Regions from separate parts of the Cedecea davisae genome, predicted to be linked through region 1. Evidence: predicted binding sites of a transcription regulator. Region 1 holds the regulator's gene; each other region holds the start of a gene.

Region 1 (7,679 bases):
CGAATACGCCATCATGTCGAAGCGTAAGCTGAACCTGCTGGTGACCGAGAAGATTGTTGAAGGCTGGGATGACCCGCGTATGCCGACGATTTCCGGCCTGCGTCGCCGCGGCTATACCGCCGCTTCTATCCGTGAGTTCTGCAAACGCATTGGCGTGACCAAGCAGGATAACACCGTAGAAATGGCCGCCCTGGAGTCCTGCATTCGTGATGACCTGAACGAGAACGCACCGCGTGCGATGGCGGTTCTCGATCCGGTTAAAGTTATCATCACTAACTACCCTCAGGGCCAGGAAGAGACGGTGACCATGCCGAATCATCCGAATAAACCTGAAATGGGCAGCCGTCAGGTGCCGTTCAGCGGCGAGGTTTACATTGACCGCGCTGACTTCCGCGAAGAAGCGAACAAGCAGTACAAGCGCCTGGTGCTGGGTAAAGAAGTTCGCCTGCGCAATGCGTACGTGATTAAAGCAGAACGCGTAGAAAAAGATGCGGAAGGCAATATCACCGAACTGTACTGCACCTACGATCAGGAAACTCTGAGCAAAGATCCTTCAGACGGGCGTAAAGTTAAGGGTGTTATTCACTGGGTTAGCGCCGCGCACGCGCTGCCGGTGGAAATCCGTCTGTACGATCGCCTGTTCAGCGTGGCTAACCCGGGCGCGGCGGAAGATTTCCTGGCGACCATCAACTCTGAGTCGCTGGTTATCAAGCAGGGCTTCGTTGAGCCAAGCCTGCAAACTGCGGAAAAAGGCAAGGCCTACCAGTTTGAGCGCGAAGGCTACTTCTGCCTCGATAGCCGCTACACCACGGCGGAAAAACTGGTGTTTAACCGCACCGTTGGTCTGCGCGATACCTGGGCGAAAGTCGGCGAGTAACCGCCGTTTATCGCTTCACCGAAACGCCGCTTTATGCGGCGTTTTTTCTTTCTGAAAACACTCCTTTAACCATTCATACACATTCGCGTTGCGAATTAATTCTCATTTACAGAGCCTGAAAATACCCTCTTTTTTATTCCTGTTTATCCCGTAATCTTCTGACTCATATAATGAAAGCGCTCTCAAAAGTTTTTTATATGGCTAATCAATGAAATGAAGGATGAAGAATCCGTGGTGTGAAATTGTTACAAATGCACATAGATTATGTGCTCTCTGTCATACTCCAGGAAATCTCTCATACAAAGTCATTGATAATTCGCGTCGCGAAAAATAGTCTATGAGCAGCAGTAATGCGGGTGAGTAATGTAAAAACCGCTTTTTAGCCGTCAGGCAATTTTACTTTTTTCGTCCATGACGCTTTTCACGTCAGGCGATGATTTTTACGTCAAAGAGGAATTTAATTATGCGTACGTTTAGTGGCAAACGTAGTGCGCTTGCTCTTGCTATTGCAAGCGTTACCGCTCTTTCAGGCTTTGTTGTTGCTCCGCAGGTTAGCGCGGCTGGTTTTGTTGATGACTCAACGCTGACCGGGGGCGTCTATTACTGGCAACGTGAGCGTGACCGTAAAGATGTAGCTGACGGCAAATACAAAACCAACCTGTCACACTCCACCTGGAACGCCAACCTCGACTTCCAGTCCGGCTATGCGGCCGATATGTTTGGTCTCGATATTGCGGCATTCACCGCGATTGAAATGGCTGAAGATAGCGCCAGCGGCCACCCGAACGAAATCGCTTTCTCTTCCAAAAATAAAGGCTACAGCGAAGATTATTCCGGCGATAAGAGCGGGATCAGTCTCTATAAGGCCGCGGCTAAATTTAAATATGGCCCGGTTTGGGCGCGTGCGGGTTACATCCAGCCAACCGGCCAGACCCTGCTGGCTCCGCACTGGAGCTTTATGCCGGGTACCTATCAGGGTGCTGAAGCCGGTGCTGCCTTTGACTATGGCGATGCGGGCGCGCTGAGCTTCTCCTACATGTGGACCAACGAGTACAAGGCTCCATGGCACCTGGAAACGGATAAGTTCTATCAGAACGACAAAAAGACCAAAGTCGACTATCTGCACTCCATCGGCGCGAAGTATGACTTCAAAAATGACTTGATTCTGGAAGGGGCATTCGGCCAGGCCCAGGGCTTCGTTGACCAGTATTTTGCTAAAGCCAGCTACAAATTTGATGTTGCAGGCAGCCCTCTGAGCACCAGCTACCAGTTCTACGGCACCCGCGATAAAGCCAGCAATAATACCATCAACGATATTTACGACGGCACCGCATGGCTGCAGGCACTGACCTTCGGCTATAAAGTAGGCCAGGTTGACCTGCGTCTCGAAGGAACCATGGTTAAGGCAGAAGGCCAGCAGGGGTACTTCCTGCAGCGTATGACCCCAACCTACGCTTCCTCCAACGGCCGTCTCGACGTGTGGTGGGATAACCGCTCTGACTTCAACGCCAACGGCGAAAAAGCGGTATTCTTCGGCGCAATGTACGACCTGAGCAACTGGAACCTGCCGGGTTGGGCAGTGGGTGGCTCCTATGTCTATGCATGGGATGCGAAACCATCTACCTGGGCGCTTGATGCTGCCGGTAACCGTCAGGATCTTGCGGCCAACAAAATCAAAGAGTCTTCTTACAGTCTGGACGCGATGTACACCGTGCAGGAAGGTCGTGCTAAAGGTACGCTGTTCAAACTGCACTTTACCCAGTACGACAACCACTCAGACATCCCAAGCTGGGGCGGTGGTTACGGCAACATGTTCCAGGATGAGCGTGACGTGAAATTCATCGTTATCGCACCATTCACCATCTTCTGATGTGAAACCGGGCGCGAAAGCGCCCGATTTTGATAAGGATAGAATATGAAAAAGATTCTGCTGGTTACCGCCGTAGCCTTTAGCCTGTCCGCCTGCGTTCAGCCTGCGGCTCCGAAGGAAGACTCACGCCTGAAGCAGGCCTATAGCGCCTGTATCAATACTGCGGAAGGTAACCCGGATAAAATTGAAGCCTGCCAGAGCGTGCTGAACGTGCTGCGCCAGGAAAAACAGCACCAGGCCTTTGCCGAGAAGGAAACGGTTAACGTGCTGGACTACCAGAAATGTATCCAGGCCAGAAAAAGCGGCAATGACGAAGCGGCAAAAGTACGCTGCGACAAAATTTGGCAGGAAATTCGCGCCAACAACGGCTAAGGCTTTACTTTCTTTAGTCGATAAAAAAACCGGTGAAGCGATTCACCGGTTTTTGTTTTTTTGAGCGCCGCCGTCAGAGTAGGGCGGCGTTCGCTAAAGCGCTTTACTTCTCTTTAGGCGCGTGAGCGTTTTCGTCTTCGCGGCAGTCGCCTTCAGCGCAGTGCCCGTACAGATACAGGCTATGGTTGGTCAGGCGAATACCGTGACGAGCGGCAATTTCACGCTGGCGCAGCTCGATGGAGTCATCGCTGAATTCAATCACTTTACCGCAGTCGAGGCAGATAAGGTGATCGTGGTGATGCTGCTGGGTCAGTTCAAAAACGGACTTGCCGCCTTCAAAATTATGACGGGTCACGATCCCGGCATCGTCAAACTGGTTCAGCACGCGGTAGACCGTCGCCAGGCCAATCTCTTCGCCCATATCGATCAGTCGTTTATATAAGTCTTCCGCGCTGACGTGATGATTTACCGGCTCTTGCAGCACTTCAAGGATTTTTAATCGCGGAAGCGTGACTTTCAAGCCGGCCTTCTTTAATGCGGTATTGTTGTCAGTCATGCGGAAATTGTCCTGTTGCTTAACGATTCGCTCAAACTGCAGTGAGCGTTAAGAGTAATGCGTCTCATTATAGAACTGCTGCTTCTAAATGGGAACCGCAAGTATGGTGCAAAATAAGGCTGAAAAATCGTGGCGGCGTCGCCATTTACAGTAATTATCAGCCAAGCTATCAGGAAGACATTGTACAGGGATGTACGAGAAAGTTACAAACTTGTAGCAATTATTTTCATTGCTGCAATCTATCAAGATGGCGCAAATTCATCATTTGCGCCATTGAAATCAGGCGTTAATGATATCGGCCAGATTCAGCTCTTCAGAAACCTGCTTAACCCACTTTTCAACGCGTTCTGCGGTCAGTTCTGGCTGGCGGTCTTCGTCAATCGCCAGGCCAACAAAGTGGTCGTCATCCGCGAGGCCTTTGGAGGCTTCGAAGTGGTAGCCTGCGGTTGGCCAGTGGCCAACAATCGCCGCGCCGCGCGGTTCAATGATGTCGCGGATGGTGCCGAGCGCGTCGCAGAAGTATTCTGCATAATCTTCCTGGTCGCCGCAGCCGAACAGCGCAACCAGCTTGCCGTTGAAATCGACTTCTTCGAGGGTTGGGAAGAAATCATCCCAATCGCACTGGGCTTCGCCGTAGTACCAGGTTGGAATGCCGAGCAACAGAATGTCGAAACCTTCGAGATCTTCTTTGCTGCTTTTAGCAATGTCACGCACCTCAGCAACTTCTTTACCGAGCTGTTTTTGAATCATTTTCGCGATATTTTCGGTGTTACCGGTGTCGCTGCCGAAAAAAATGCCTACGATTGCCATGAGTAAAATAACCTCTTGAAACTAAATAGTATGCTGGCCGTTAAATGCCCACGTATAGGGCAATCATAGCAGAACAGAATCGCCAGCGGAAACAGCTATCACGCCCTGGTGCACAGTCTGCAACATGGTTTCGCTCACCGTTTTATGATTTCAGATTTCTCGAAGCGCGTATAAAGCGCTTAAGCCAGCTTTTTGAGCTGCTCGAGCAACATCTCTTCGATAAGCTCACTACGGCTAATATTACGCGCGTCGGCAAGCTGGTTGAGGGCGTCGACCGCATCGTTGTTCAGTTTTAGCTCTACCCGCTTCAAACCACGCACTTTATCGCGCTTTAGCTGGTTGCGTTTATTGATACGCAGCTGCTCATCGCGCGAGAGCGGATTGGTTTTAGGCCGCCCGGGGCGACGCTCGTCCGCGAACAGATCTAATGTAGTACGGTCCGTTTGTTCTTTTGCCATGATTAGGATACTGACAGGGAATTCTGGCTGCAGGGGCAGGGTGCCGGTGCAATTAAGCGCGCCATCATACATCAGCGCGCCATTCGCGCCAACGCGTTAGCGACTTCTGCGTCCCGGTCGTTCTGTTTTTAATCAGTTTTTCGCATCAGCGTCGATAAATCGGTGAATTGCGCGCAAAACCGCATCCGGTTTCTCGGCGTGGACCCAGTGTCCGGCTCCGGCAATCACATGGGCGCGGGCCAGAGGGAACTGCCTTAACAGCTCTTCCCGATGACTTTCGTCAACATAAGGCGAGTCGCCGCCGCGAATAAACAGCGCCGGTTTCTGCCAGGCAGGTATCGGCTGCCAGCCGACAATATGCTCATATTGTTGCCAGAGCACCGGAACGTTGAATTTCCACTCGCCGTCGGCAAAGGATTTCAGCAGGAACTGAATAACGCCCTCTTCGGCAATGTGCTCACGCATTATTTGAGCGGCCTGCTGGCGCGTTTTCACGCCTGCTTCGGTTACCGCGCGGATCCCGGCGAAAATCTCGTCGTGACGACGAACGTGGTAATTGACAGGTGCGATGTCGATCATCACCAGCTTATCAATGCGCTGGGGGGCAATCGCGCTTAAGGCCATCACCACTTTGCCGCCCATCGAGTGGCCGATGAAAGTTGCTTTTTCTATGTTGTAAGCGTCGAGCGTGTCGATGACGTCCTGCGCCATTGCGGCATAGCTCATGTCATCGTTGCGCGGTGAAAGTCCGTGGTTGCGCAGATCTATCTGCAAAAGGGTGTGATCCTTGCCCAAATCCCGCGCCAGTATGCCAAGGTTGTCGAGGCTGCCGAACAGGCCGTGGATCAGCACGATAGGGGAATTGCTATTCGATTGTTGCGCAGTTTGCAGGCGAGCATTTAATTTCATGGCAAAGTTCTTTATTTTGGGGCGTTTGGTTAGGGTATTATGTTGGCATTCCTGCGGGCGTGCGGCAAATATTCAGTTTACTCTGACTTTAAGCCGCCCCTCCTGTTCGCTGTTGGGATTTGCCCCTATAATCCCAACGACTTGTATTCAGAAAAGATATCGTACTGGATTAAGATGAAAACAATCGAAGTTGATGACGAGCTTTATCGCTACATTGCCAGCCAAACCAAGCATATTGGCGAAAGCGCGTCCGACATTTTACGGCGTATGCTCAAATTTAGCGCCGGACAAACTCCAGCAGCTACCCCTACACCTGCCACCGCGGAGCGCCCGGCGCCCGTTGTCGAGGAGAAACCGGCTAATACCGCCCGCAATCGCGTTCGCGCGGTGCGTGAGCTGCTGCTCTCCGACGAATACGCCGCCCAGAATAAGGCCGTTAACCGCTTTATGATGGTGCTCTCCACGCTTTATCAACTGGATGCAAAAACCTTCGGCGAAGCTACTGAATCGCTGCATGGCCGCACCCGGGTTTACTTTGCCGGTAACGAGCAAACGCTGCTGGCAAGCGGCAATCAAACCAAGCCGAAACATGTTCCGGGCACCCCGTACTGGGTGATAACCAACACGAATACGGATCGTAAACGCAGCATGGTTGAACACATCATGCAGTCAATGCAGTTCCCCGCGGAGCTGATTGAAAAGGTTTGCGGCACTATTTAAAAACCTGGCGTCAGTAAGGAAAAGCCAATGGCTAACCACGACCGTGCGGGTCAACCTGCACAACAGAGCGATTTGATTAACGTAGCCCAGCTTACGGCGCAGTATTACGTGCTGAAACCTGAGGTGGGTAATAGTGAACACGCGGTGAAGTTCGGCACCTCCGGCCACCGCGGCAGTGCGGCTCGTCACAGCTTTAACGAGCCTCATATTCTGGCGATTGCTCAGGCCATCGCTGAGGAACGCGCTAAAAACGGGATAACCGGCCCGTGCTATGTGGGTAAAGATACCCACGCGCTTTCCGAACCTGCGTTTATCTCCGTGCTGGAAGTGCTGGCCGCCAACGGCGTGGACGTGATTGTCCAGCAGGACAACGGCTATACCCCGACGCCTGCTATCTCCAACGCGATTCTGGTGCATAACAAGAAAGCCGGCCCTCAGGCGGACGGGATTGTGATTACGCCATCCCATAACCCGCCGGATGACGGCGGCATTAAATACAACCCGCCAAACGGTGGCCCGGCCGATACCAACGTCACTAAAGTCGTTGAGGACAGAGCCAATGCGCTGCTGGCCGACGGCCTGAAAGGCGTGAGGCGTATTTCCCTGGATAAAGCATGGGCCAGCGGCCACGTTAAAGAGCTGGACCTGGTTCAGCCGTTTATCGAAGGGCTGGTGGACATCGTTGATATGGCCGCCATCCAGAAAGCGGGCCTCAAGCTGGGCGTTGACCCACTCGGCGGCTCCGGGATTGAATACTGGCACCGCATCGCAAAACACTACAATCTTGACCTGACCATCGTTAACGATCAGGTCGACCAGACCTTCCGCTTTATGCATCTCGATAAAGACGGCGCAATCCGCATGGACTGCTCCTCCGAATGCGCGATGGCGGGCCTGCTTGCGCTGCGCGATAAGTTCGACCTGGCGTTTGCCAACGACCCGGATTATGACCGTCACGGGATCGTAACGCCTGCTGGCCTGATGAACCCTAACCATTATCTGGCGGTGGCGATCAACTACCTGTTCCAGCATCGCCCGCAGTGGGGCAAAGAGGTGGCGGTAGGCAAAACCCTGGTTTCTTCCGCGATGATCGACCGCGTGGTAGAA
Region 2 (7,679 bases), 1.1 Mb from region 1:
ACTCTTTGGCGCGTTTTTCCTGGTTAAGCACCGTGCCTAACAGCGTCACGCTGCTGGCGGTGTTTTCCACAGGATGCAGTTCGTAATCAACGAATACCACAGGGATATTGAGTTTTTTCAGTGATTTTATAACGCCGGTCTGCTCGAGCGCAGGTTTAGCCCGCAATTGCGCAATCATCATGTCAGGCTGCTGCGCCAGCACGCTTTCAAGGTTTACTTCTCCCTGATCGCTAAAGCCCATATCGATAATTTTGCTCGCTTCCGGCCATTTACCCTTCAGCACATCCCAGGTCTGAGTGTCCTGTTTTTTCGGAAGGTTGTTCCACGCCACCACGCGTTTGAACGGGTCTTCCCTGTCCAGCAGCGCCAGCGAAAGAATATCGCGGCCATCCTGCAAAATAATGTGCTGTGGTTCTTTTTGGATAGTGATGCGCTGGTTATCCATATCGGTAACGGTGATGGGATAAGTCGTTGCGCCGCAGCCCGCCGAAGCCAGCAGTAACCCTGTCATAACAAAACTTGCTTTCATTGATGCTCTCCATGAGAAAGAGATTAGTTATTATTACTATTTATATTAATAAAGCCTTAACGCAGCCTCATCTGGCAAGTATTCAATGGTTTAATTTTATTACGTGACATCGTCACTTTTATATTACCCCCAAAACGTAAAGATAACTGTACACAGGCCGTAACCCTCATTTGACGCCCTAGTGCTTTTCCCTTACCCTGCGCGGCATAATTGCATACAACTATTCGTAAATTCAGAGGGAAGCGTGAAGAACAGGACTCTTGGCAGTGTTTTTATCGTGGCGGGAACCACAATTGGCGCAGGAATGCTGGCGATGCCGCTGGCGTCCGCCGGGGTGGGCTTCGGCGTCACCCTACTGATGCTCGCCGGCCTCTGGGGGCTGATGTGCTACACCGCGCTGCTGCTGGTTGAAGTCTACCAGCACGTCTCCGCCGACACCGGTCTGGGCACCCTCGCCCGGCGTTATCTTGGCCGCCCGGGGCAGTGGCTCACCGGATTTAGCATGCTGTTCCTGATGTACGCCCTCACCGCCGCCTACATCAGCGGCGCAGGTGAACTGCTGGCCGCGAGCCTCAGCCAGTGGCTTTCAACCTCCATTTCGGCTACTTCAGGCGTGCTGCTGTTTACCGTGGTTGCCGGGGCTATTGTCTGTATCGGCACGCACATGGTGGATATGTTTAACCGTGTGCTCTTTACTGCAAAAATTGTCCTGCTGGTCGTGATGCTGACGCTGATGATGCCGCACATTCATCACACCAACCTGTTAACTCTGCCGATTGAAAAGGGGCTGGCGCTTTCCGCTATTCCGGTTATTTTCACTTCGTTCGGCTTCCACGGCAGCGTGCCGAGCATCGTCAGCTACATGAATGGCAACATCCGCAAGCTGCGCTGGGTGTTTATCGTCGGCAGCGCCATTCCGCTGGTGGCCTATATTTTCTGGCAGCTTGCTACCCTTGGTGCGATTGATTCCGCCACTTTTACCGGGCTGATGGCCGAGCACTCGGGTCTAAATGGTTTCCTGCAGGTTGTGCGCCAGGTTGTGGCTACGCCGCACGTTGAGCTGGCGGTGCATCTGTTTGCCGATTTCGCGCTGGCAACCTCTTTCCTCGGGGTTTCTCTGGGGCTGTTTGACTACCTTGGGGATTTATTTGCCCGCAACCGCAAAGCCTCAGGCCGCCTGCAAACCGGGTTGATGACATTCCTCCCGCCGCTGGTGTTCGCCCTGTTCTACCCTCAGGGCTTTGTGATGGCGCTCGGCTATGCTGGCGTGGCGCTGGCGGTGCTCGCCCTACTGGTGCCGTCCATGCTGGTGTGGCAGAGCCGTAAACAGCACGCGGATGCAAAATGGCGCGTGGCGGGCGGCAAGCCTTTACTGGCCCTGGTCTTTGCCTGCGGTATCGCGGTTATTGTTATTCAGTTCCTGATTACCGTCGGCCTGCTGCCGGAAGTCGGCTAACCCTGCTTTCTCACCGCGAGGTATTCTCCTCGCGGTTCCCTGAATCCTTCGCAGCATTTCCCTCTTAACTATCAGGATTTTGTATATAAAACCAGTACTTATGTAAGCAGAGTTAATATTGTAAATGCTAATTATTGTCATTATCATCTCAATTCCCATTATAAAATCGCTTCAGCATCGACAATAAACATCATGACTCGCATTCCATTTGGTTCTACTTTCGTTCGCCAGGCGCTGTTAAATTCAAAATTACTCATTCTTTCAACATTCATCATCGGCGGGCAGGCCCATGCCGCCGACAAGCCGAAGGAAGACACGTTAACGGTGGTGGCAAACACCAACCCGGACGGTTCCCCGACAAGCTATACCCAGGATGAATCTTCCATTGCCTCGCGCAGCAAAACGCCGCGCAGCGAAATTCCGCAGTCCGTCAGCGTGGTTACGCCTCAGGTTATTGATGACTACGATGTCACTTCGGTGAATGACGCCATGAAGTTCGTCAGCGGCGTGACCCAGAGCAACACGCTGGGCGGCATAGAAGACGGCTTTGTCAAACGCGGCTTTGGCTCTAATAGCGACGGCTCGGTGTTTATCGACGGTGTGCGAAGCAATCAGGGGCTGGCGATGGACTCCAGCATCGACCACGTTGAAGTCCTGAAAGGCTCAGCCTCTCTGCTGTACGGCATTCTTAACCCAGGCGGCGTTATCAACCTGGTCAGCAAGAAACCGCAGTACAGCTGGAACACCCACGTCAGCGGCACCAGCAGCAGCAACGGCGGGGGCTCCGGTATGGTTGACGTTACCGGGCCGCTCGGCAATGGTTTTGCCTTCCGCCTGGTGGCGGAGCGCCAGCACGAAGATTACTGGCGTAACTTCGGCAGCGACGAGCACACGCTGATCGCCCCTTCCCTGAGCTGGTACGGGGACAAAGCCTCGTTCAATATCAGCTACGTGGAGTACAAGTTCGATATTCCGTATGACCGCGGTACCGCATTCATCAACGGCAAACCGCTCGATATTCCCTACAACCGCCGCATCGACGATTACGCGAACCACGCCTGGGGCAAGAACAAACGCCTGACAACCAACTATTCGTACAAGCTGGACGACACATGGGAAACCAACCTCAACTACGCATGGATGCAGCGCCGCTACGACAGCAACGAAGTTCGCGCCACCGCGGTCGATCCTAAATCCGGGATTGTTTCCCGCCGGGCCGACGCCAACCGGGGCTTTAACCACCAGACCGATTACGCTTCCTGGGACATCAGCGGCAGCCCGGAACTGCTGGGTATGACGCACGACATCACCCTCGGCGCGGACTACGAGCAGAACGAAACCTACAAGAAGTATTCGTACCGCGGCAAGGTGTCGAAAACCTTCAATATGAACAGCCCGGTTTACGGGGAAGCGCCGATCGTTGGCAGCAGCACATACAATGACTCCAACAGCAACCTGCGCACCAATCTCTATAGCCGCTCGCTGTTTACCAAAGACAGCATCCATCTGACCGACCAGTGGATTGCGGTGCTCGGCGGCCGCCTCCAGCGCTACACTCAAACCTCAAGTTCGGGTTGGGTAAAACCTCAAACTACCCTCGAGGACAGAGGCAATGCCTTCCTGCCTCAACTGGGCCTGGTGTACAAAGTCATACCTGATGTGTCGCTTTACGGTAGCTACAGCAAGTCGTTCACCCCTTCGACGCAGACCGATGATAACGGCAATGTGGCCTCAACCGAGAAAGGCACCACCTGGGAAGTTGGCGCGAAGTGGCAGATGATGCCGCATCTGAGCAGCAGCCTGGCGCTTTATCGCATCGACGAGAAAGATATGTCGGTGTTTATTAACGGCGTCACTCGTAACATTCCAAAAGCCCGCTCCACCGGCGCAGAACTTGAGCTGAACGGTGAAATTGCACAGGACTGGAACCTGACGGCCAACTACAGCTACGACAAAACCGAGATCGTCGAAGATAACGTTAACCCAATCAACGTCGGCAATCGCCTGGTGAATGCCCCAACGACTATGGGCGGCCTTTATCTCAGCCACACCCTGCGCTTCTCCTGGTTGCCGGGTGAACTGCGTCTGGGCGGCGGCGGACGTTATGTGGGAAGCCGTGCGGGCGATCCGGAAAACAGCTTCACCATGCCTTCCTATACCGTGGCCGATGCGTTTATCGCGTGGGACAGCAAGCTTATTGGCAAAAACACCGAGCTGAAACTGAACGTAAAAAACCTGTTTGACCGGGAATATTACGAATCAAGCGCCGGTAACCTGCGCGTGATTGAAGGTGAACCTCGCACCGTATACCTGTCCGCAAGCGTGGATTTCTGAGATGAAAAAGTCGCTGTTACTTGCGGCCCTGCTGGCACTCAGTGCCGGCATTCAGGCCAAAACCATAACCGATATTCTCCAGCGTAAAGTCGAAGTGCCGGACAATCCGCAGCGTCTGGTGGTCGGCGAAAGCCGCATGATCTATACCCTGGCGCTAGTTGAGGACGGCAACCCGGCTAAACGCATCGTCGGCTGGCCTGCGGATTTAAAGCGCCTCGACCCGCAGACATGGAACCGCTATAGCGCGGCGTTCCCGCAAATTAAAGATATTCCGATCATTGGCAATAATAACTTCTCGCAGATAAGCGTTGAGAAAGTTATCGCCCTGCGTCCGGATCTGGTCATCCTCCCGATTTATGCCAAAAAGGAGAGCAACCACGACAGCTTCCTCGCCCAGCTGACTCAGGCGCATATTCCGGTCATTTATGTGGATTTCCGCGTCGATCAGTTAAATAACACAGCTCCGAGCCTGCGCATTCTTGGCGAGGCGCTGAATGACGAGGTGAAAGCGCAGAAGTTTATCGCCTTCTATCAGCGGCATATGGATAAAATTGCCAAACGCTTAGCCGATGCCAAACCGGTAAAGCCAACGGTGATGCTCCAACTGCACCTTGGCGATAAAAGCGACTGCTGTACTACCGTCGGGCGCGGCAATCTGGCCGACCTGCTGGCCTTTGCCGGAGGCGACAATATTGCGGCAAGCCACTTCCCCGGCGTCTACGGCAAAATCGCCCCTGAAGCCTTGCTCGCCGCGAAACCTGATATTTATATTGCCACCGGTAGCGCCGGACCACAGCAGGACGGCAGGTTACAGCTTGGCTCCGAAGTGACGGCGGCTCAGGCGCAGCAAAGTTTTACTCAGGTCGTTGGGCAGCAGAAGATTATTTCCGGCCTGAGCGCGATTGAGAACGGCAATGCATGGGCGATGTGGCACAATTTTTATCTCTCACCGTGGCACCTGCTGGATGTGGAGTTCTTCGCCAAAACCTTCCATCCGCAGCTGTTCGAAGATATGGATCCGCAGCAAACTCTCGATGAGATGAATCGCGAGTTTATGACGGTGAAAGAAACCGGAACCTACTGGACAAAGCTGAAATAATCCTCCGGCGGCCCGGGTTCGGGCCGCTACATTTTCGGGTTAAGAATGGCCGCGATTTGCTCGCCGCTAAGCGTCAGGCCAAAGAAGCTGCGGTAAAAATCTCTGGTCTCTTTTTGCATATCCACATCGCTGAATTGTTCCGGGTAGAGTTTTTTTGCCAGCCACAAAAACTGTAGCGCCTCTTCACTCGTTTCCCGGCACCACCAGAACATCCCTTTGGGATTCACATAGACGCGATGATGAAGCACCGCATCAACACTTGCCCACTGCGGGGAAGAGAGGATCTCGTCCGCATCTCGCTTGTTCATCGCCACTATAACTGCGGGATTGGCCGCAACCAGTTGCTCCATTGAGACTTCGCCCGGGCGATTTTTCCTGCCATCAAACCAGTTTTCAGCCACGTTTTTGGCCCCGGCCAGATCCATCCAATCCTGATTTAGCGACGGTCGCCCTGTCGTGGTCAGCGGGCCACCCATACTGTGATACACCGTCAAGCGTTTATCATCGGAAACGTTCTGAAGGCGCGTTTTGACCAGGGCCACATTGCGGTCGAAATAGCGCTGATACAGGCCGGCTTTTACCTGCGCATCCTCACCCAAAACGTCCGCCGTTTGCTGCACCCTACGCGTTAATGCCTGCATGGAATTAGCCTCAAAAGCCAGCACGCGTACGCCAGCCTGCTCCAGCGTTTCCTGCCGGGGTATTTGGGTGCCTTCCGGGATAAATACCAGCTGCGCCCTCAGGGCAATAAGCTGCTCCGGGTCGAGTTCTCGCCCGCTATTCATACTGACTATTGGCACGTTTTTAATTCGCGGCAGGCTCTGACTGAACAGCGGGATTTGCTGAGCAATCTTCGACGTGCCGACAATGCTGTCGCCGTATCCCAGCATGGTAATAATGGTGTTTTGTGCCGGCCACGGCGAAGCAATTCTCAGCTCGCCGTGAGGAAGAGCAGCTCTCACGCTGCCCGTAGATAACGCACAAACTCCCATCGCTAATGCGAGGAAAATGCGCTCAAGTTTCATTTTGTCACCCGTCAGAAATTGAAAGTGACAGAGGCGCGAACTTCTCGCCCGTTGCCGAGGAATGCGCTTGGGGAACCGCCGTCACCGTCGGTGCCTGACGGGAAGATCGAGGCCCAATAATGCTCATTGGTCACGTTGTTCACCGCCACGCGCAAGGTGGTGGGGACTTTGTGGAACGTTGTGGAGTAGCGTGTGCCGAGGTCAAGCGTGGTATAGCTCCCCGCCCAGGCGGTGTTGGTATCATTCGCAGCACGTTTACCGGTGTAATGAACGTTGGCGCTGTAGACCCATTGCGGGAGTGAAGGCAGGCTGTATTCTGCCAGCAGGTTGGCCTGCACTTTCGCGACACCGACAACTCGTTTGTCGCTGGTGCTTTGCGAAACGGTATCTTTTAATTTCGGATTAAGGAAAGTTACACCGCTATAGATATTAAGCCCCTGCCAGGCTTTGCCGGTAGCCGTCAGTTCAAGGCCATTATTCATCTGCTCGCCCTGGTTTTTATAAACCATATCAGCAGCATCCACATAGGCGAACGGTCGTTTCAGGCTAAACAACGCCGCGCCGAGATTCATCCCGCCGACATCCGCCTTTAAGCCAATTTCATACTGCTGGCTGCGATATGGATCCAGCGTTTGCCCTTCGTTTTTAACACCCATCCCTGTTGGGGCGGTTCCGCCCTGCTCCAGCGAGTCGGCATAGCTGACGTAGGCCATCAGCTCGGGAGTAATTTTGTACATCAGAGCCGCATTCGGGCTTAACCCGTTCTGATCGTTCTGCCCGGTTTTTTGCCCCTGTTTATTAAAACTTTGCGTCTGTATCCAGCTCTGGCTGAGGTAGAACATGGCAGACCACTGCGGGTTAAAAGTCACCGTATCGCCAAGAGTCACGCTCTGCTGGCTATTTTCGCCGGATTTGTAGCGCGCGCCGTGTTTATTGATACGCCCGTCGGAAGGCTCTGCCATCGGCGTGGAGTCATACATGTTAGAGCTGCCAAGGTTATAACGCGTGTTGGCGCCTTTCCCGCTGTATAAAGACCAGATATAGCCGGTGGTGGAGAGCGCCAGATCGTGCTCAATTGAGCCGGTATCGGCATGGCCGTTAAGCGTCAGCGTATTGCTCAAAACACGGAAGCGGCCTGCCGCGCTGGAATCACTCAACGAGCGGGAGATATCGCCTTTGTCATTCAGAATGGTGCTGGAAACCGAGCGCATGGCTCGATCGGCCTGCTGCCAGCCT
Region 3 (7,679 bases), 1.6 Mb from region 1:
ACCTGGACAGTCGCCGCGCCCTGCCTCTTCAGCATGCGCGCTATCTCCGCAACAGTGCTACCCGTCGTCACGACATCATCCACAACAACGATATGGCGACCTGCCACCGGGATTTCAACCCTAAAGATGCCTTTCAAATTCTTCTTTCGCTGCCTGGCCGTCAGCCGGCTCTGCGCGGGTGATGAACGTATACGTTTGATAGCAAAAGGCAAATGTTCTCGCCCCAGCCAATGTGCCAGCGGGGTGGCAATAAGTGCGCTTTGGTTATAGCCGCGCCGCCATGCCCGGGTGTGGTGCAGCGGCACGCTGAGGATGAGGTCCGGCAGGCTAATTTTGCCTTCGCGCCTGGCGGCCAGTACGCTCAGCAGTAAAAGCCGGGCCAGCGCGGGGGCGAGGGAAGGTGAACCGTTAAATTTTAGCTGGTGGATAAGCTTATTCAGCGGCGGAAGGTAATCTGTCACGAAGGTTAGCTTGTCCCACTCCGGCTGTTTTTGCAGGCAGCGCCCGCAGAGCAATTTTCCGCTTAATGCGGGCAGGCCGCAGCACGAGCAGTAGGGCGGAGGTTGTGGAAGCGAGCCGGTGCAGCGCGAGCAAATTCCCCACCCCGGGCAGGCGAGCGGTAACTGGCATAGCCAACAGCGGCCAGGGATTGTTAGCATAGCGGCCTCCTTGCGGATTAAAACGAGAACGGTAACTGATGAGCGACCTGTGGTGGCAAACAAAAGGTGAAGGAAAAGACGATCTTGTGCTGTTGCACGGATGGGGACTGAATGCCGGAGTGTGGCATAACATTACGGCGGAACTCGGCTCGCATTTCCGGCTTCACCTTGTTGATTTGCCGGGCTACGGCAGGAGCAAAGGTTTTGGCTCGTTAACCCTGGAGCAAATGGCGGAAATCGTGTTGGCTCAGGCGCCGGAGCGTGCTATCTGGCTGGGCTGGAGTCTGGGCGGGCTTGTGGCAAGCCAGATTGCGCTTTTACAGCCGGAGCGAGTGCGGGGTCTGGTGACCGTAGCTTCCTCTCCCTGCTTCACCGCCAGCGGCGACTGGCCGGGGATCAAGCCTGAGGTGCTGGCCGGTTTCCAGCAGCAGCTTAGCGAAGATTTTCAGCGCACGGTCGAGCGCTTCCTCGCGCTGCAAACTATGGGTACGGAAACGGCTCGCCAGGACGCGCGCCTGCTTAAATCGGTGGTGCTTGAGCAGCCGATGCCGGAGGTTGAAGTATTAAACGGCGGGCTGGAGATCCTGAGAACGGCCGACCTGCGAGCCGCTCTGGCTCATTCAACCATTCCACATTTACGCCTGTATGGTCGCCTGGACGGGCTGGTGCCGCGCAAAATCGTACCTTTGCTCGACGAACTTTGGCCGCAGTCGCGTTCGCAGATATTCGCTAAAGCGGCTCATGCGCCGTTTATCTCTCATCCGAATGAGTTTTGCCAGACGCTACTTGAGCTTAATCAACAGCTGGAGGAGTAACCTGTTCATCCGTGGCGAAAAAATCATTTTGTGCCAATACTCAATTATTCACCGTGCAAAGGGTGAATAATTAACCGTTACGGGGTGAATCCCGGTTGAAAAAAACAGATACCTACGGAGAGTGCTGGCTATGAAATTGATAACAGGCATCGTTACGACATTGTTGGTTAGTGCTGTTTCCTTTGGCGCTTTTGCGGCTAAAGAACTTGAAAAAGATAAAGTTGCAGGCATGAAGTTAACTAAAATCGGCACTATCGTGACGGATAAAACCTCCGCGCCGATGGACGCAAGAAGAGATCTAACCAAAAAGGCCGATAAGCTGGGCGGGGACTACTTTGTCGTGACCAGCGCTGAGAAATACACCAAAAACGTGCATGCCACTGCGGACGTGTACAAAATAGCGAAGTAACAAACTCAGGAATGAAGCAAGGCGGGGATGACCCGCCTTTTTTTATCTAGCGTAAGGCCCAAAGCTCCCGCACGCATTTCTTTCCTTCCGGGCAACTTTTGCAGCTCCCCGTCAGGCAGCTACTCGGGTCTTCGCTGATGCGCATCGCTTTGCCCATGGCTTCAAGTCGCCCCAGCATGGCGGTAACCATTGGCAGGGGCGTAGCGAGCTGCTGGCTTATCTGCGAGGCTTCCAGGCGGCCCTGGAGCGCCAACGCGTTGCGGATATCAATCAGGCTCGCCATGATTCGCTCCTTAATGGCAGTCGCCCGCGCTGCTCTGGCAGCAGGTGGACGGCGTTTTTCTGGTTGCCAACAGCGACACGTCAACCCGGCTGCGGGCGCGGCGCAGGCCGCCAAGCAGCAGCACGTTGAAGAGCACCACCGCAAGAATACAGACCAGGCTAAACCGAGGATGGGCGCTGAAGGTGACGCTCTGGTAGTACAGCGTGGAGAGCGAATAGGCGATGTTCAGCCCCCAAAGCACCGAGAAGGTCATCCAGCCGCGGCTGGACTCACGGGCAATCGCACCCATTACGGAGATGCACGGGATATAGAGCAGGACAAAGATAAGGTAGCTGTAGGCCGCGGCTTCGCTGCCAAACTTGCTGCTCATCACGCCCATCGGGCCGGAGGACATCTCCCCGTCGCCTTTGCTGGCCTCTATCGGGTTTGCCAGCACGCTGAGGCTGAAGGTATTTTTCAGGCTCTGCCAGGTTTCATCGGCGGCGGCACCGAGTTCGTCAACCAGATTAAAGCTGGCAGCGTCGAACTCTTCGTTATGAATATCTTCGGCGGTGTAAAGGGTGTTCAGGGTACCGACCACAACTTCTTTTGCCATCGCGCCGGTAAACAACCCAACGGTAGCCTGCCAGTTGTCTTCATGCACGCCGATAGGTTTCAACAGCGGGGTCAACACACGGCTGACGGATGCCAGAGCCGAGTCGTTAATGTTATCTACCGCTTTGCCGCTGAACGAAAAGCTGTTCAACGCGCCGATGAAAATACTGACGATGACAATCACTTTACCGGCACGCAGTACAAAGCCTTTCAGGCGTTGCCAGGTTTGCAGCAGCAGGCTCTTAAGGTGCGGAACGTGATAAACCGGCAGCTCCATAACGAAAGGGGTCGCCTCGCCGCGCATGATGGTGTGTTTCAGCATCAGGCCGGTGAGAATCGCCATCACGATGCCGAGAATATAAAGGGAGAACACAATCAGCGCGCCCTGTTGGCCGAAGAAGGCAGCGGCAAATACCGCGAAAATTGCCAGCCGAGCGCCGCAGGACATAAACGGTGCCATCATGATGGTCATCAGGCGTTCGCGTGGGGCATCCAGAGTTCGTGCGCCCATAACCGAAGGCACGTTACAGCCGAAGCCAACGATTAGCGGCACGAATGATTTGCCCGGCAGACCGAGAGACTGCATCAGGCGGTCCATCACAAATGCGGCGCGAGCCATGTAGCCGGAGTCCTCCAGGAAGGAGAGGAACAGATACATCATGCCGATTTGCGGCACCAGCGGCAGCACGGTGTTGATCCCGCCGCCCACGCCCTGAGCCAGGAAGACGGTGAGCCAGTTTGGGAAATGCAGCGTGTACCCCAGCCACTGAATGCCGTGGATAAAGATAGCGACCGAGCCTGCGTCAAATATTGGCTGTAGCGCGCCGCCGATATTAATCGCCAGCAGGAACATCAGATACATCACCAGCATGAATACCGGCAGCCCGAGATAGCGGTTGAGGATGACTTTGTCCATCGCTACGGTCAGGCGATTTGGCTCCGCCGTCAGGCTGTTGCTGACCGCCTCGCATACCGAAGCAATGCTCTGATAACGCGCATCGGCAATCAGCAGGGCCGGATCTTCAATCGTCTCCGCGAGATGGGCGCGAGCAATTTCCAGCTTGTCGGAAGCGTTGCCAGCGTAAGCCTGGCTGTAGATATCGCCTTCCAACATTTGAAGCGCCAGCCAGCGGCGCTGTTTGGCGGGCATCTCCTGCGGCATGTCTGCGGCCAGGCTGTCTGCCTGCTGCAACAAGACCTGCGGATAATGCACCAGGTCACTTTGTTGGTTGGGCTGTTTGCGGTCGATGGCGAGCTTCAGGCTTTCGATACCGCGACCGCGGGTTGAGACCAGCGGCACGACCGGGCAGCCCAGGCGAGCGGCGAGGGCATCGATATCAATACGGATGGCCTGCTTCTCGGCGATGTCGAGCATGTTAAGCGCGACCACGCACGGAATGCCCAGCTCCAGCAGTTGCAGGGTGAGGTACAGGTTGCGCTCAAGGTTGGAAGCATCAACCACGTTTACCAGCAAGTCTGCATCGCCGCTGAGGATGTAGTGGCAGGCGATTTGCTCATCAAGAGAAGTCTGGGACGAAATAGTGGTGAGTGAATAGGTGCCGGGTAAATCAACCAGCGTCACCTGATGCTCAAGGGTGGAAAACTGACCTTCTTTACGTTCTACGGTCACGCCAGCCCAGTTGCCCACGCGCTGGCGGGCACCCGTCAGCTGATTGAAGAGCGTGGTTTTCCCCGAGTTGGGATTACCGATTAAACCAATGGTTAAGTTTTTCATTTTATTCGTGGACTTCGTTGAGTTTGCAACAAGCGCGAGCGCTCACCTGCCGTTAGAAAACGGCTTCGACATTAACCAGCGCGAGATCTTTCTTGCGCAGCACCAGGCTAACGCGGCGAGTTTCGATATGAATGGGGTCGCCGAGTGGGGCTACGCGTACCACGTTAAACGAGGAACCCGGAAGCATGCCGAGGGACAATAATTTCTGGCGATAAGCCGGACTGATTTCGCGGGCGAAGCCGGTAATTTTCCACGCGCTATTCGGTAAGAATTGCATAGGACCTACTTAGAGCTGGGCTCTGCATTGACTCTGGCTGAATTCTCGTTTCAATGGCGATGTATTCGCACGATGAATGCCAATTAAACTGTCGGAAGAAAGAGAAGAAATAACGTTCAATGCAATGATAATGAGAATGGTTACCGCCCACAATATTTATTTTTGAGGCCGGATTTAACGAATTTAATTATTTTTTTCTGGTGATTAGAGAGGGGGCGTAATGCATTGATGATGGGGGTTGTCTGTAACTATTTGAATAGTTATAATTTATTTTTAATTTGTGGCGTTAAATTATTATTGCGATGTTATTCAGGTATCGCTGATGTTACGAAGGTGATAATTGCTGGTTTCCGCGTTGAGTATTTATTGAGAATTGATTTAGATCAAGCCAGGCTTATTTTTTTCGTTTTTACACCGCAAATGAAAATAACTCCTCTCCCTTTGCAGGAAGAGGAGCATGATTTAACGCTTCTTGCCCATTGCCGCCGCCAGCGCATCCATCATTGCGCTGTTGCCGCCGCTGGCGTTGTCACGCCCGCGCGGTTTCGGCTGTGCCGCAGGGCGGCCTTTCTGCTCGCGAGGGGCGCTGTTACTGCTGCTGCGACGGCTACCGCTTTCGCCCGGCTGCTCGTCAAGGCGCATGGTTAAAGCGATGCGTTTACGTTGCAAATCGACTTCCAGCACTTTGACCTTCACGATATCGCCTGCTTTCACCACTTTATGCGGGTCGTCGATAAACTTGTCGGACAGGGACGAGATATGCACCAGCCCGTCCTGATGAACGCCGATATCCACGAAAGCACCAAAGTTAGTGACGTTGGTCACCGCACCTTCCAGCACCATGCCCGGCGTCAGGTCGTTCATGGTTTCAACGCCTTCAGCAAACTGCGCGGTTTTAAACTCAGGGCGTGGATCGCGGCCCGGTTTTTCCAGCTCTTTGATGATGTCGGTGACGGTTGGCACCCCGAAACGCTCATCGGTAAACTGGCTGGCCTTCAGGTCGCGCAGTCCGTTGCTGTTGCCCATCAGGTCGGCAAGCGCCTGCTGGGTTGCAGCCAGAATACGCTCGACCACCGGGTAGGCTTCCGGGTGGACGGTAGAAGCATCAAGCGGGTTGTCGCCGTGGTTAATACGCAGGAAGCCCGCACATTGCTCGAAGGCTTTTGGCCCCAGACGGCTGACTTTCAGCAACTGTTGGCGGTTCTGGAAGCGGCCGTTTTCATCACGCCAGCTCACGATATTCTGCGCCATCATGCGCGTTAGCCCCGCAACGCGGGTCAGCAGCGGAACGGAGGCGGTATTCAGGTCTACGCCAACGGCGTTTACGCAGTCTTCCACCACTGCATCCAGCTTCTTCGCCAGCTGCGTTTGGCTCACGTCGTGCTGGTACTGGCCAACGCCGATAGATTTAGGATCGATTTTCACCAGCTCAGCCAGCGGGTCCTGCAGGCGGCGGGCGATGGAAACAGCGCCGCGAATAGACACATCCAGGTCCGGGAATTCCAGCGCGGCCAGCTCCGAAGCCGAGTAGACGGAAGCGCCGGCTTCGCTGACGATAACTTTCTGCGCCGTGACCTTCGGGAACTGTTTTTGCACGTCGAGGAAGAAACGTTCTGTCTCGCGGGAAGCGGTGCCGTTGCCGATGGCGACCAGCTCGACGTTGTGTTTCTCGCACAGTGCCGCAACGGCGACAGCCGCTTTGGCCGCCTGGCCGGTATGGGGGTAAATCGTGTCGGTCGCAACCAGTTTGCCGGTGGCGTCAACTACCGCCACCTTCACGCCGGTACGCAGGCCAGGGTCGAGGCCCATTGTGGCGCGCAGCCCGGCGGGAGCGGCCATCAGCAGATCGTGAAGGTTACGGGCAAAGACGTTAATCGCTTCGTCTTCCGCACGTTCGCGCACGCTGCCCATCAGCTCGGTTTCCAGATGCATCAGCACCTTAATGCGCCACGTCCAGCTGACAACCGCTTTACGCCAGCTGTCTGCCGCCGCGTTATTCAGGCGCAGACCGAGATGGTTGATGATCAACTGCTCGCAGTAGCTTTCGCGCGGCGGCTCATCAAACTGCGGGTCGGCGTTGAGCGACAGCTGTAAAATACCTTCGTTGCGGCCACGGAACATCGCCAGCGCGCGGTGTGAGGGTACGGTGGAAATCGGTTCATGGTGGTCGAAGTAGTCGCGGAATTTAGCGCCTTCTTCCTCTTTACCGCTGACAACAACGGAAACCAGATGGGCATTTTTCCACAAATAGTCACGCACTTTGGCCAGCAGCCCAGCGTCTTCCGCGAAGCGCTCCATAAGGATATAGCGTGCGCCATCCAGCGCGGCTTTGACGTCGGCAACACCTTTATCGGCATCAACGAAGCGGGCTGCTTCCTGTTCCGGCTCGTGGGAAGGCTCGTTCCACAGCAAGTCGGCCAGCGGTTCAAGGCCCGCTTCAATGGCGATTTGCCCGCGGGTGCGGCGTTTCGGTTTATACGGCAGGTAGAGGTCTTCAAGCTCGGTTTTGCTTAAAGTCCCGTTAATCGCCCCTGCGAGCTCGTCGCTCAGTTTGCCTTGGTCGGCAATCGACTTGAGGATGGTCTGGCGGCGCTCTTCAAGTTCACGCAGGTAACTAAGACGAGTTTCCAGTTGACGCAGTTGCGTGTCATCCAGACCGCCGGTGACTTCCTTACGATAACGTGCGATAAACGGCACGGTATTCCCTTCATCCAGCAGGCGAACGGCGGCTTCTACCTGTTCGTTTCTGGCGTGAAGCTCACCCGCAATAATGCGGCAAAGCGAATCATTCATCATGGCTTTTCATCTGTGTAATACGGAAAATTCAGCAAACAGTTATACGGATCGGGGCGTAAAATTGCCAGCCGCCGACCGACGAATATCGGGTTTCGGACTGTTCTGCCGCTC
Region 4 (7,679 bases), 150 kb from region 1:
GGCTTTTACGCCGTTAGCAATCAGGGTTCGTGCTGCTTCAACGTCCAGCTCGTTTTGCGTCGCGCACGGTAAAGCGATATCTACAGGCACGCTCCACGGCTGCTGGCCTTCAAGGTAAGTCAGGCCAAACTCGCGGGCGTAATCCGCCACGCGGCCATCACGGCTGGCTTTGATTTCGCACAGGCGAGCCAGTTTTTCAGCGTTAAAGCCGGTTTCATCAACTACCGTGCCGTTGGAGTCCGAGGCTGTGACCACGCGCGCGCCAAGCGACATCGCTTTTTCTATCGCGTACTGCGCCACGTTGCCGGAGCCGGATACCGCCACGCGCATACCTTCAAAACCAAGGCCGTGGCGCTGTAGCATAGCGTCGGTGAAGTAAATCAGGCCGTAGCCGGTGGCTTCCGGGCGAATCAGGCTGCCGCCGAAAGAAAGCCCTTTGCCGGTAAATACGCAGGCGGTGTTGTTGGAGAGCTTTTTCATCATCCCGGCCATATAGCCGACTTCGCGGCCGCCAACGCCGATATCGCCCGCCGGGACGTCAGTATCCGGGCCAAGATGGCGGTACAGCTCAACCATCAGCGCCTGGCAAAAACGCATAATTTCACCCTCGCTTTTGCCCTTCGGATTAAAGTCGCTGCCGCCTTTACCGCCGCCCATCGGCAGCGTGGTCAGCGCATTTTTGAAGGTTTGCTCAAAGCCGAGGAACTTGAGGATCGACAGATTTACCGACGGGTGGAAACGCATGCCGCCCTTAAACGGGCCGATAGCGGAGTTGAACTGCACGCGCCAGGCACGGTTAACCTGCACCTGATTTTTATCATCCACCCAGGCGACGCGAAACTGGATAACGCGCTCCGGCTCGACTAAACGCTCAAGCAGCGCCTGCTGGCGATATTGAGGATTATTTTCAAGAAACGGCCACAGCGTGCTCATCACTTCGCGAACCGCCTGAGCGAATTCAACCTGATGCGGGTCGCGCAATTGCACTGTGGATAAAAACTCTTCGAGAGATAATGCTTGAGCCATCAGAGGTAACTCCTTGTTGCGAGTAGTGTTGTGTGTGTTTTGGGTCTGGTTATTTTTTGACTATAACATTTTCTTATGAACGGGCATCAAGCGATTTTTTAATCTACGGGGATAAAAAAGAGAGGGGCAGGAGACGTAAAGCGCCTCCCGCCTGGGGTTTAGAAGTGAGTGTTAACGCTCATATAGTAAGTGCGGCCGGACTCGTTGTAGGTCTGGGCGCCTGCGCCATACATATAAGATTTAGTGGTGTCGTTCCCGGTCGTCTGGGCATTACCCGCGCGCCAGTGGCGCTTGTCGAGCAGGTTGTCGACACCGGCGGTTAAGCTGACGTTTTTGGTGGCATCCCATGTCGCGCTCATACCAATAATGCTGTAAGGGCTCACTTCGTTGGTATCACTCCCCGTCACCGGTGTGCCCTTATAGTTGTACTTTTTCGGCTGCTGTTTGCCGTACCACGTCAGGGTGCTTTGCAGCGAAACGTCCGGTTGAACCTGCCAGCTAAGCGTAGAGTTCAGCGTATATTCCGGGATGATCGACAGGCGGTCGCCGGTCTCTTTGTTTTTGCTTTGCAGCATATACGTCAGGTTATTGTTCCAGCTTACGGTATCGGTCAGCGGCAGGTTGACGGTGCCTTCCAGCCCCTCAACAACGGCTTTCGGCACGTTGTTCCACTGGTAGATATCGGTCTTCTTGCTGTTGGAAGCAATCGGTGAATAACCGGACTCAATCTTGTTGCGATAATCGTTGCGGAACCAGGTTATCCCTGCCTGATAGCCGTCGCGCTTGAATTCGAGGCCAATTTCTTTGTTGATGCTGGTCTCGGCTTTCAAATCCTCATTACCCATCAGGTAACAGGCTCCGCCGCTGGCTGCACAGCCCTGGCCGCGGCTGTAGAGAACATAGTTAGGGTTGGTCTGGTACAGGCTCGGCGCTTTATAGGCGCGGGCGATGCCGAGCTTTAGCGTCAGTTCGTCGGTCAACTCCTGGGAGAGGTTGAGCGACGGGCTCCAGTTGTCACCTACGATGGAGTGATGGTCGAAGCGCAGCCCCGGCGTCAGCATGGTGCTGCTGGTCAGCTCCATGTTGTTTTCCGCAAACAGCGAGAAGATTTGCGCTTTCGAGTATGGGCTGCGGTTGGTGGAAGAGACGCCCGGAATAGCGCCGCCTTCACTCAGGGACTGAGTATTGGACGAACCGTCCTTCATGCGCTGTTGGTTCCACTCGCTGCCGAAGGTCAGATTCTGGTTCACCAGCAGCTCGAACGGCACGCTGGCTTCGCTGTACAGCAGCACGTCGCTGAGATCGATATCAGAGAACTGGCCGTTGGAGAAAATGCCCTCGGTGCCGCCGGCCAGCCCTTCGTTCACGCGCGTGTTGCGGGTGTGCTCGTACTGAACATAAGAGTTGGTGGTTACGCCGTTATCCCAGCCGCCCGTCCAGGTGACGGAATAATTCTGGCGATAAAGACGGTTGGTCTCTTTGCCGTAATTGTCCTTCACCAGCTGATTGCTGTTGGTGTTCTGGGTATCGCCCGCGTAGAGGTTGCCCTGGCGACTGTAGCCGGTTTCAAACTCCAGCGCCTGCATTGGGGCAAATTCCCAGCGCAACAGGCCGTTGATATCTTTATGGATAACGCCTTCACGCCCGGCGGGCAGCGTGCTGGCGTAAGAGCCGGTACGCAGAGACTGATGCCCCTGGTTAATGTCCCAGGCATCGGCCTGCGTTTTGTCCAGGTTGCCGTAAAGACGGAAGCTTACGTCGCCGCCCAGCGGGCCGGTGAGGTTGAAGTTAGTGCGTTTGGTCGAGCCTTCATCTTTATGCTCAGGCACGTTGAAATAGGTATTCCAGCTGCCGTGGAATTCATTGCTGCTGCGTTTGGTAATGATGTTTACCACGCCGCCTGCCGCGCCGTTACCGTAGCGAGCCGCCGCCGGGCCGCGAATAACTTCGATGCTGTCGATCATTTCCGGCGGCACCCAGGAGGCGTCGCCGCGGGTATCACGTTCGCCGCGCCAGCCAAGGCGCACGGCGTTACGGCTGGTCACCGGTTTACCGTCAATCAGGATGAGGGTGTTTTCCGGCCCCATGCCGCGGATATCTATCTGGCGGCCGTTGCCGCGCTGGCCGCTGGTGGAGTTGCCGGTAAGGTTAACCCCTGGCATGGTGCGCACAATTTCAGAGATGTCGCGCGCGGGTGGGCGCTTCTTTAGCTCATCGGCGCTGATAATCGACACGCCCGGTGCCTGGAGCGTTTGCTGCGCCGCGGTCACCACCAGAGTGTCTTCATTCTCTACCGGCGCGGTCTGCGCCGAAGCGGGAAGGGCAATGCCATAAATGCCCAGACTCACCAGAGTGGCGAGGGAGTAAGAAAATTTATTATTCATTATCTGTCCTGAGTGTCACCGCCAGCGTCCCGGTTAGCTCCATTCCCAAATAAGGAAAGGACGCGGCAGAAGTGCCTGATGTTGAAACTGCGGCAACACGCTATTGCAAATGAAAATAATTATCAATTTATTTCTCAGTCGCGTCTTTGGATCAATTAAGGCGGCTTATTAATTAGCGTGGGTTATCAAAATGGTCATTAACTATTCATCAACCTGATATTCCAGAATTGACCTCGGCCATTACCTGAATGACACAAATTAGAGTGATCTTATTAACAAAGTCGCGTAAAGGGCGGCCATTTTGGCGGGTTCAGATTGTGAGAAAAGACATTCCAGGCTAGATACAAAATGTAACAACTCTCGATATCCAATTAGAAAACGGACAAAATTATGGATAGATTTGGGAAACACCTCGTCTGGGTCGTGCTCGCCTTAATTGGCGCGTTCGCCCTCGGTTACATCGCACTCAACCGCGGCGAGCAGATCAACGCCCTGTGGATAGTGATTGCTTCTGTTTGTATTTATCTCATCGCCTACCGCTATTACGGCCTGTTTATCGCTAAACGCGTATTAACGGTGGATGCCACACGCATGACCCCGGCCGTGCGCCATAACGACGGCCTCGACTACGTTCCAACGGATAAAAAAGTGCTGTTTGGGCACCACTTTGCGGCTATCGCCGGGGCGGGGCCGCTGGTGGGGCCGGTACTTGCGGCGCAAATGGGCTATCTACCCGGCATGCTCTGGCTGCTGGCGGGCGTGGTGCTGGCCGGTGCGGTACAGGACTTTATGGTGCTGTTCGTCTCTACCCGTCGCGACGGGCGCTCCCTGGGTGAGCTGGTAAAAGAAGAGATGGGCAACACCGCCGGGGTTATCGCCCTGGTCGCCTGCTTCATGATAATGGTCATCATCCTTGCGGTGCTGGCGATGATTGTTGTTAAGGCGCTAACCCATAGCCCGTGGGGGACTTACACCGTTGCCTTTACCATTCCTCTGGCCATATTTATGGGCATTTATATCCGCTACCTGCGGCCGGGTCGCATCGGCGAAGTGTCGATTATCGGCCTGGTGATGCTGGTCTTTGCCATTATTTCCGGCGGCTGGGTGGCGCAGAGCGAAACTTGGGCACCGTACTTCGACTATACCGGCGTGCAGCTAACCTGGATGCTGGTGGGCTACGGCTTTGTGGCCGCCGTGCTGCCGGTCTGGCTGCTGCTTGCGCCGCGTGATTACCTGTCCACTTTCCTGAAAATTGGCACCATTATCGGGCTGGCGGTGGGCATCCTCATCATGCGCCCGACGCTGCAAATGCCATCATTAACAAAATTCATCGATGGCACCGGCCCGGTGTGGAGCGGCGACCTGTTCCCGTTCCTGTTTATCACCATCGCCTGCGGGGCGGTTTCCGGCTTCCACGCGCTGATTGCCTCCGGCACTACGCCGAAAATGCTGGCTAACGAAAATCAGGCCTGCTTTATCGGCTACGGCGGAATGCTGATGGAGTCCTTTGTGGCGATCATGGCGCTGGTTGCTGCCTGCGTGATTGACCCCGGCGTTTATTTTGCGATGAACAGCCCGATGGCGGTGCTTGTTCCAGCGGGAACGGCTGACGTAGTGGCTTCTGCGGCGCAGGTTGTTAGCGGCTGGGGCTTCCACATTACGCCGGACACTCTAACAAATATCGCCAACGAAGTGGGCGAGCAGAGCATCATCTCTCGTGCCGGTGGCGCACCTACGCTTGCCGTCGGGATGGCCTATATTCTGCACGGCGCGCTGGGCGGGCTGATGGACGTCTCGTTCTGGTATCACTTTGCGATTCTGTTTGAGGCGCTGTTTATCCTGACGGCGGTGGATGCCGGTACGCGCGCCGCACGTTTCATGTTGCAGGATTTGCTGGGCGTAATATCTCCGGGGCTGAAGAAAACCGACTCGCTGCCGGCCAACCTGCTCGCCACCGCGCTTTGCGTGCTGGCCTGGGGCTATTTCCTGCATCAGGGCGTGGTCGATCCATTGGGCGGCATTAACACGCTGTGGCCGCTGTTCGGCATCGCCAACCAGATGCTGGCGGGCATGGCGTTGATGCTGTGTGCCGTGGTGCTGTTCAAGATGAAGAAGCAGCGTTATGCGTGGGTGGCTCTGGTGCCAACCGCATGGCTGCTGATTTGCACCCTGACGGCAGGCTGGCAGAAAGCGTTCAGCTCAGATGCAAAAGTGGGCTTCCTCGCCATCGCCAACAAGTTCCAGGCGATGATCGACAGCGGCAATATTCCGGCGCAGTACACTCAGTCGCAGCTTAGCCAACTGGTGTTTAACAACCGGCTGGATGCAGGCCTGACTATCTTCTTTATGGTGGTTGTGGTGGTGCTGGCATGGTTCTCGCTGAAAACCGCGCTTAAAGCTCTGAAGTCAGATAAGCCGACGGCTAACGAGACGCCGTATGAGCCAATGCCGGAGAATTATCAGGAGATTGTGGCCAGGGCAAAAAGCGTGCACTGATTTTTACCCTCACCCTCTTACCTCATCATTTCCCCCTCTCCCCTTTGGGGAGAGGGCCGGGGTGAGGGGCAACCCACTGGAGGCATTATGTTCGATACTCTGTCCAAAGCCGGAAAATACCTCGGCCAGGCAGCAAAACTGATGGTCGGCGTCCCGGACTACGACAATTACGTGCAGCATATGCGTTTGACCCACCCGGAACAGACGCCGATGACTTATGAAGAGTTTTTCCGCGAACGCCAGGACGCGCGCTACGGCGGTAAAGGCGGCGCTCGCTGCTGCTAAAACAGGTGAAATGCATTAGATTGACTCTATGGATGTTGCAGTCAGCATGTAAATCAAATGTGACATTCGGCGTGTTTTTTAACACCAGGCGAAAATCCTGTTGTGCGAAACCGGCGAGTGTGATTTTATCAATGACGACTTTTAACGCTAATTCAGGAACCCCATGACTCATTCCCTGCAAACTTCGACCCTACTAATTACCGCGCTACCAGCCGCGGTGGTCGTCGTGCGTGTGGTGGTGGTCGTCGGCAATGCGCCGTAGGGACTGAATCAACGTATCGATTCCAAACCCCGCCGGCGCAAACCGGGCGGGGTTTCTTGTTTTAAGTGCCTGCCCAGAAGCGAACCGGCTAATAAGAAGGACTGGAGCATGGCAATTTCGGACACACCCTCACAACGCATCACCGGCGCAGAGCTGATTGTAAAAATGCTGGAACATCATGGCATTACCACAGTCAGCGGTATTCCTGGCGGCACGGTATTGCCGCTCTACAATGCGCTGAGCCAAAGCACTCGCATTCGCCATGTCCTGGCGCGCCACGAGCAGGGCGCGGGGTTTATGGCGCAGGGCATGGCGCGTACCAGCGGTAAACCTGCGGTCTGCATCGCCTGTAGCGGCCCGGGGGCGACGAACCTGGTTACCGCGATTGCCGACGCCCGCCTCGACTCCATCCCTCTGGTTTGTATTACCGGGCAGGTGCCTACCTCGATGATCGGGGCGGACGCCTTCCAGGAAGTCGATACCTACGGCATTTCGATTCCCATCACCAAGCATAACTACCTGGTGCGCAGCATCAGCGACCTGCCGCAGGTGATTACCGACGCATTCCGCATCGCCCAGTCCGGCCGCCCTGGCCCGGTATGGATAGACATTCCGAAAGATATTCAGACTGCCGAAATTGATATCACCGAACTGCCGGAAGTGGCCGCGCCTTCCGCCGCCCCGGCCTTCGACCATCAGGATATTGCCCGCGCGGCGGCGATGATTAACGAAGCTAAACGCCCGGTATTGTACCTTGGCGGCGGCATTATCAGCGCGGGCGCAGCGGAGCAGGCTCGCGAACTGGCTGAACGTGCCGGGCTGCCAACAACCATGACGCTGATGGCGCTGGGGACTATTCCGGCGCGGCATCCTCTTTCTCTTGGCATGCTGGGCATGCACGGCGCGCGCAGCACCAACTTCATTCTTCATGAAGCCGATCTGCTGATTGTGCTCGGCGCACGCTTTGATGACCGCGCTATCGGCAAAACTGAAGAATTCTGTCCGAACGCCAAAATCATCCATGTGGATATCGACCGCGCCGAGCTGGGTAAAATTAAGCAGGCCCACGTAGCGATTCGCGGCGATGTCGGTGAAGTGCTGCGCCAGCTGACCCCGCAGACCAAAGCGCTGCCGCGCGGCGAATGGCTGCAAACGGTCGCTAATTTGCAGCGCGAGTTCCCGTTTGCCATGCCGGGCGAGGACAACCCGCTGATGCCTTACGGACT

Evidence for each region. The regulator Fur, encoded in region 1, represses iron uptake genes when iron is present. The targets are predictions, from matches to a motif close to ATAATAATGAGAACNACTATCAA.
Region 2: a site for Fur is predicted at 2,110-2,132, ahead of ACG1VR_RS11790 (TonB-dependent siderophore receptor). Genes of this name have one in related genera too.
Region 3: a site for Fur is predicted at 4,897-4,919, ahead of feoA (ferrous iron transporter A). Genes of this name have one in related genera too.
Region 4: a site for Fur is predicted at 3,514-3,536, ahead of ACG1VR_RS17705 (TonB-dependent siderophore receptor). Genes of this name have one in related genera too.

Annotation. Positions count from the first base shown of each region.
Region 1 is NZ_CP172054.1:3,539,440-3,547,118, reverse strand. It holds gene glnS (glutamine--tRNA ligase) at 1-877, shown strand, start outside; gene chiP (chitoporin) at 1,341-2,747, shown strand; gene chiQ (ChiQ/YbfN family lipoprotein) at 2,793-3,119, shown strand; gene fur (ferric iron uptake transcriptional regulator) at 3,223-3,675, opposite strand; gene fldA (flavodoxin FldA) at 3,955-4,485, opposite strand; gene ybfE (LexA regulated protein) at 4,665-4,943, opposite strand; gene ybfF (esterase) at 5,076-5,852, opposite strand; gene seqA (replication initiation negative regulator SeqA) at 6,027-6,572, shown strand; gene pgm (phosphoglucomutase (alpha-D-glucose-1,6-bisphosphate-dependent)) at 6,600-7,679, shown strand, end outside.
Region 2 is NZ_CP172054.1:2,429,606-2,437,284, forward strand. It holds gene ACG1VR_RS11780 (ABC transporter substrate-binding protein) at 1-529, opposite strand, end outside; gene tyrP (tyrosine transporter TyrP) at 774-1,985, shown strand; gene ACG1VR_RS11790 (TonB-dependent siderophore receptor) at 2,178-4,319, shown strand; gene ACG1VR_RS11795 (ABC transporter substrate-binding protein) at 4,321-5,418, shown strand; gene ACG1VR_RS11800 (ABC transporter substrate-binding protein) at 5,445-6,443, opposite strand; gene ACG1VR_RS11805 (TonB-dependent receptor) at 6,455-7,679, opposite strand, start outside.
Region 3 is NZ_CP172054.1:171,210-178,888, forward strand. It holds gene gntX (DNA utilization protein GntX) at 1-659, opposite strand, end outside; gene bioH (pimeloyl-ACP methyl ester esterase BioH) at 698-1,474, shown strand; gene ACG1VR_RS01195 (YdgH/BhsA/McbA-like domain containing protein) at 1,605-1,883, shown strand; gene feoC ([Fe-S]-dependent transcriptional repressor FeoC) at 1,930-2,166, opposite strand; gene feoB (Fe(2+) transporter permease subunit FeoB) at 2,177-4,495, opposite strand; gene feoA (ferrous iron transporter A) at 4,548-4,772, opposite strand; gene ACG1VR_RS01215 (Tex family protein) at 5,235-7,568, opposite strand.
Region 4 is NZ_CP172054.1:3,684,594-3,692,272, reverse strand. It holds gene gdhA (NADP-specific glutamate dehydrogenase) at 1-1,026, opposite strand, end outside; gene ACG1VR_RS17705 (TonB-dependent siderophore receptor) at 1,185-3,410, opposite strand; gene cstA (pyruvate/proton symporter CstA) at 3,801-5,906, shown strand; gene ACG1VR_RS17695 (YbdD/YjiX family protein) at 5,994-6,191, shown strand; gene ivbL (ilvB operon leader peptide IvbL) at 6,355-6,453, shown strand; gene ilvB (acetolactate synthase large subunit) at 6,562-7,679, shown strand, end outside.